2 regions of the Psychrobacillus sp. NPDC096389 genome follow, and region 2 is predicted to be linked to the other one. Evidence: riboswitches for the same ligand, from Rfam matches in the RefSeq annotation. Region 2 holds a riboswitch; the other holds the start of a gene.
The links. Region 2 has a riboswitch for preQ1 ahead of queF (preQ(1) synthase). Riboswitches for the same ligand answer to the same signal wherever they lie in the genome.

Region 1 (3,208 bases), on a different contig from region 2:
AAGAACACATTTACAATATCTCCCTCTTTTATGCTCTCATCAAGTTCTGAAGTAGGAATATGCAGTGTTTCTATTTCATACGGGTGTTTTAAAAATACCGCGTGCTCCCCTTCTATTCGATCAAGTGTGTATTTATTCGACTTCACTCATCACTACCCCTTTCTCATTTAGTAGCTGCGCTGCATCTCCTTCGTTTCTCCACATTTGTCGAGTTGTCCATTTTAAATGGCTTGCATCTTCTTTTGCATCAGGACCGCTCGTAATATAAATGGTTTCTCCCGCATCGATAGACATATTTGGAAAATTGTATACTTGATTGCCCGCAACCGAAAGCAATTGCCATCCTGCTAAATTTACTGCTTCTTCCCCTTGATTTGTAATACCGACAATTTCTTCATGTACATCTTTTTTCGAAATATAAAGCGGTGTGTCTGCTACACTTTCTTCTTCCTTCCGAATAGAATCCGTCTCCACAGTGTAATCTCTTCCATCCGTTTTCACTACAATATTTCCTACTTCTGCAGTGCTATAAATGTCTGAATCCACTTTTTTCAATCTAGTCACGACTTCAGGAGTAGGATGACCATACATATTATTTTCTCCATAACTTAAAATCGTCACTTCCGGTTGAACTTCGCGAATAAAAGCATCTGAACTACTCGTATCTGAACCATGATGCCCAGCTTTCAAAACGGTAGATTTCAAATCATATTCGCTAAGCATACTTTTTTCCACACCTGCATCGGCATCACCTGTCAATAAAAATGAGATATCCTCATATTGCACTTTTAACACAATAGAAGCCTCATTATTATCATTGGCATTTCCCCCAGTATTCAATACAGTGATTTCTAGATCCGAATCTAAAGGAATCGTATCGCCTACACTTGGTACAATAAACGGGATATGCTTATCCAAAATAAGCTGTAACATATTCTCATATGTTTCGGTAGTATGCTCTTTACCCGAATCTATGAAGTTTTTAATTGAAATTGAGTTGAGCACCGCTAGCAGTCCACCAATATGGTCAGCATCCGGATGAGTCGCTACAACATAATCTAACTTTTCTATTCCCTGTTGCCTTAAATAGGTCACTACATCCTTTCCTTTTTCCTTTTTTCCTCCATCGATGAGCATTTTCTTTCCTTCTGGAGATTGAATAAGAATCGAATCTCCTTGTCCAACATCTATAAAATGAACACTCATTTCTTTATTAGCGTTTGAAGATGTGTTTACTTTCGTTTCTTGACTTCCATTTTGCGTATCTAATGTGCAACCAAATGTTAGGAGCACCATCAATACACTAATAATCGATAAAACTTGTTTCATATAAATCCTTCTTTCTTTATACCGCTCCCAATTTACTATAGTAAATTAAAGAACCAATTATTTCCTTAAAAGTGTTACAGTTATATTGCGGGTGCCAGGCACCCGTAATATAACTGTAACACTCTCCTTGACAAAGGTTCTACTTTTGTCATAGAATTATCAATTGTGATTACAAATTACGTGGTTCGAGAACCTCCCACGGAAAAAAACTAAGGAGAAATGAATAATGAAAACGAAAACTCTTGCAATAAGTGGTATTATTGCAGCTTTATATGTTGCGGTTTCGCTTCTAATCGCACCTTTTGCATTTGGTGCAGTGCAATTTCGTATTGCTGAAATGTTCAATCATCTGATTGTCTTTAATAAAAAATACTTTTTTGGAATTGTACTTGGTGTAATAGTGACGAATATGTTTTCTCCAATGGCTGCATATGATTTAACATTTGGGGTAGCACATTCAATCATTACTTTATCACTTACTGTTTTTGCATCGAAGTTTATTAAAGGTCATGTTGCACGCATGGTATTCAATACGCTAATCTTCACATTTACAATGTTTATCATTGCATTCGAGTTACACCTTGCTTTGGATTTTCCATTTTTCTATACATGGTTAACAGTTGCAGCTGGTGAATTTGCTGTATTAGCAGTAGGTATTCCAGTTATAAATGCTTTAAATAAACGACTAAATTTTAAAGCAATGATTTAAATAATTTGCACCCGGTTCCTAACTTAAATGGAACTGGGTGCTTTTATTTTATTTATCGATTAAACCTTTCTCCACTAAGAAATCATGCGCAACATCTTCTGCTTTTTCTCCATCAATATCTACTTTTGCATTCATCTTTAACATATCCTCTTCAGAAATTTTCCCAGCTAACTCATTTAACACTTCATCTAGCTCCGGAAACTTCTCTAATGCTTCTAAACGTACAACAGGAGCTGCATCATACTTAGGGAAAAATCCTAAATCATCTTTAGTTGTTTGTAAGTTAAAACGTTCAATACGTCCATCTGTTGTAAATGCTGGAATCACATCGACTTCTCCATTTTTGACCGCTTCATACATCACATTAGGATCGAGGCTTTTCGTTTCCGTGAATGTAAATGGATAGGAGTTAATCAAATCATCAAAGCCATCACCTTGCCGCTCATAAAAAGCATGAGGTGCCCCAAACACCATGTTCCCAAACCTGGAAACTTCCACAAGATCAGAATAAGTCTTTGCTTCATAGTCTTTGTCACTGGCATAAGCTAATGTATACGTATTTTCAAATCCAAGCGGACTTAACCAAGTTGCTTGAAACTGCTCTTCATATCCTTTTTTTACTCGTTCCATTACACTTTCTGAGCTTTCACCTACTTCAGATGACTCTTTTAGCACATCTTTTAAACCGGTACCTGTGTACTCCACATATAAGTCAATATCACCTTGCTCAAGTGCTGGTGTCATAATTGCCACTTCTCCAAGTCCTTCTTTATACTCTACTTGATAATCTGTACGCTCTTCAATATATTGCCCTAAGATTTGCGGCAATATATATTGTTCCGTCCAGGGCTTCCCACTTATAACGAGCGTTTCTCCTGAGTTCGAACAAGCACTTAATAATACAATTGCTGCAGTTCCGATCATGACGAACACTTTCTTCATACTTCATCATCTCCCCGTATTTATTCCTTTTGGTGTCGCTTTTTTCTCGATCCATTTCAAAGCAAGATCAAACAAAATGGCTAATAAAGCAACGGGTAACGCTCCTGCTAAGACGAGCGCATTATTATATGATTGTAAACCTCGATAAATAACATCCCCTAGCCCCCCTGCCCCAACAAAAGTAGCTAGTGTCGCGATTCCAACCGTTAAAACAGTAGCAGTCCGAAT
Region 2 (3,208 bases):
CTTGAATAGTTGGACCAAAAATCTCCATCACGGGTACTTTACTCAACTTCCATCCACTCCCGTCTTGCTTCGGCATAGCTTGTCGGAGTTTCATACAGCCTGATAAATTCTACTCGTGCTCCGTTATATCGTTGTTCTTCTAGCAATGATTCACTCAACTTCTCGTATATCCAGACAACAATATTTTCCGCAGTCGTATTCATTGGTGGAAGCGTTTCGTTTAAGTAACGATGATCCAAATAAATCTCTATTTTTTGTTTCCATATTTCTTTTATATCGCCAAAATCAATCACAAGGCCTCGGGAATCCGTGTATCCACTCACACCTAATACAGCACGATAAGTATGACCGTGCAGATTTTTACATTTCCCTTCATAGTTGTGTAAATGGTGAGCTGCATCAAAGGTGAACTCCTTGCTCACTAAAACTCGCTTGGCATGATACTTTAATTGACTACTTTGGATATCTTCCTCTATTTTTTGGAGTCTATCGACAATTCTAAAATCGCTCATGCCCTAGGACTCCTTTTTATAGCTTAAATACTCATCAAGCCCTCTTTTTCGCAGTTTACAAGCTGGACATTCCCCACAACCATCCGCTATTACACCGTTATAGCAGGTCAACGTTTTTTCTCGAACAAACTCAAGTGCTCCAAGCTCATCCGCAAGTTCCCATGTTTGCGCCTTGTTAAGCCACATGAGCGGAGTATCCAGCACAAAAGTATCGTCCATCGCTAAATTTATCGTTACATTCAAAGATTTAACAAAGATATCTCGGCAATCGGGATATCCGCTAAAATCGGTTTCACAAACACCAGTCACAATATGCTTGGCTCCTACTTGGCTCGCTAAAACTCCTGCAAATGAAAGAAAGAGCATATTCCGTCCGGGTACAAAAGTCGATGGCAATCCACCTTCTTCACCATCTTCTACCTCTATGTCATCTCGAGTTAATGCATTCGGTGCAAGCTGATTCAAAAGAGACATATCCAGAATATGATGCTTGATACCAAGCTCCTCCGTTATCGCTTTTGCGCACTCAATTTCAAGATGATGCCTTTGACCATAATCAAAAGTCACTGCCTCTATCTCTCTAAAACGTTCTTTTGCCCAAAACAGACAAGTTGTGCTGTCTTGGCCTCCACTAAATACAATGATTGCTTTCTCCTGCTTCATCCGTAAAACTCCTTTATAACAAAAAAACGGCATTCTAAAAAGAATGCCGTCTTCTTTTTAGTTTTTTTAAGAGGGTAGCTAAAAACCTCTTCCTTCATGCGGACTATTCAATTTATCGATTATCAATTTTTTCTGGATAAAGATCATGGTTCATCAAACGATAATTTGCCATCTCTTCATATTTAGTACCTGGTCTACCATAGTTACACCAAGGATCAATGGAAATTCCCCCACGTGGTGTGAATTTTCCCCAAACCTCAATATACCTTGGATCCAATAATTTAATTAGATCGTTCATGATGATGTTGACGCAATCTTCATGGAAATCACCATGATTTCTAAAACTAAATAAATACAATTTTAGTGATTTACTTTCTACAATCTTTTTATCCGGTATGTACGAGATGTACATAGTCGCAAAGTCAGGCTGTTGTGTTATTGGACATAAACTAGTAAACTCTGGACAATTAAACTTCACGAAATAATCCCGATTAGAATGGAGACTATCCACTGATTCCAATACTTCCGGTGCATACTCAAACGAGTACTGAGTCCCCTGATTCCCTAACAATGTCAAATCCTTCAAACCTTCTTCTTGGCTTCTGCCAGACATAATAAAAACCTCCTAATATAATAACTTCTAAAGAGGTACCTTTAACCAGTCTATCGCAAACATATAGGATAAAAACAAAAAAGCCATGCCCAAATATGGACATGGCGAAACGTCATGTATCCATAGTTTTTTATAGAGGGTATCAGCTATGAACCTCTCCCGATCAAGTTCGGGTACTTATTTATGATATAGAATACTTTCTAAAAGGTCAAATAGACTTTTATTTTTAAATCATTTTGTAATGACCTTCCTCTAACCTAGTATCCTCTAACTAATTTATTTCTAATTTTATTGGATATAAATTCAACGATTAATATCAGAAGTACTAGCCCTATTAAAATAGCTCCAACTTCCTCCCAACGATACGAGTTCATCGCAAAAATGAGCGGTGCACCGATTCCTCCAGCACCAACCAATCCTAATACGGATGCATCGCGTAAATTCATATCAAAACGATAAATAACAATGGATAAAAACATGGCAAATAATTGTGGGATAATGCCATATCGAATCTTTTCAAACATTGTACAACCAATAGATGTCATCGACTCTAGAATGCTAGTATCTAAATCTTCAATAACATCTGCGTATAGTTTCGATAACATCCCAATAGATGTTAATGACATCGTTAAAACTCCTGCAAATGGACCTAGACCTGTTACACGAATAAACATTAATCCATAAATAATAGCTGGAATTGTACGTATGCCAATCAATAATATCTTCGTCACAAAGGCAATCGGCTTTGGCACAACATTAGAAGCAGATAGAAAAGCTAGAGGAATCGCTAAAATAGCGCCCATAATTGTTCCTAAAAAGGCAATCGCCATTGTTTCAATGAGTAAGTAAGCGACACCTTTTTCTGTAAAGTTAAGGAGTAAATCTAAATCCGGGTGTAAAATACCGGCTATAATATTCTTTGCAATTGTTAAGCCACTTGCTTCCATATTATTCAGTTGAATCGCCGAAAGCGACCAAATAAATAATATAAAAACAATAATGAAAATCCATGTAATATATTGATAGCTCTTTTTTTCTAACAGTAATTGCTTTTCAATAGCATTCATACAAGTTCCCCCTTAAACTAACTTCTTTCTGAAATGTTCACTTATGTTTTCGATGATGAATACTGTAATGGCAAGCATGAGCAGAATGATGCCGACATTTGCATAATTTCGCCAGCCGAGTCCCTCACTTAATAGAAGACCAATTCCACCAGCTCCTACATATCCTAAAATCGAAGCGTAACGAACATTTCCTTCAAAGCAGAATAAAGAAGTGGATAAATAGTTAGGCAAAACTTGGGGAAATATTGCGTATCGAAATGCTTGAATCCGAGTCAAACCAATGGACTCCATCGCTTCATATGCAGCCATATTCGCATTTTCAATTTGCTCATACAACAGCTTTGCAACATACG

Region 1: it holds a riboswitch for preQ1, as region 2 does, so the genes downstream of both, ACIQ38_RS18745 (QueT transporter family protein) here and queF (preQ(1) synthase) in region 2, are expected to answer to the same signal.

Annotation. Positions count from the first base shown of each region.
Region 1 is NZ_JBIWFB010000009.1:81,968-85,175, forward strand. It holds gene ACIQ38_RS18735 (DUF3006 domain-containing protein) at 1-146, opposite strand, end outside; gene ACIQ38_RS18740 (MBL fold metallo-hydrolase) at 133-1,329, opposite strand; PreQ1 riboswitch class I at 1,504-1,548, shown strand; gene ACIQ38_RS18745 (QueT transporter family protein) at 1,556-2,038, shown strand; gene ACIQ38_RS18750 (glycine betaine ABC transporter substrate-binding protein) at 2,087-2,980, opposite strand; gene ACIQ38_RS18755 (ABC transporter permease) at 2,987-3,208, opposite strand, start outside.
Region 2 is NZ_JBIWFB010000006.1:235,222-238,429, reverse strand. It holds gene queE (7-carboxy-7-deazaguanine synthase QueE) at 1-46, opposite strand, end outside; gene queD (6-carboxytetrahydropterin synthase QueD) at 39-512, opposite strand; gene queC (7-cyano-7-deazaguanine synthase QueC) at 516-1,175, opposite strand; gene queF (preQ(1) synthase) at 1,288-1,788, opposite strand; PreQ1 riboswitch class I at 1,905-1,951, opposite strand; gene phnE (phosphonate ABC transporter, permease protein PhnE) at 2,046-2,855, opposite strand; gene phnE (phosphonate ABC transporter, permease protein PhnE) at 2,868-3,208, opposite strand, start outside.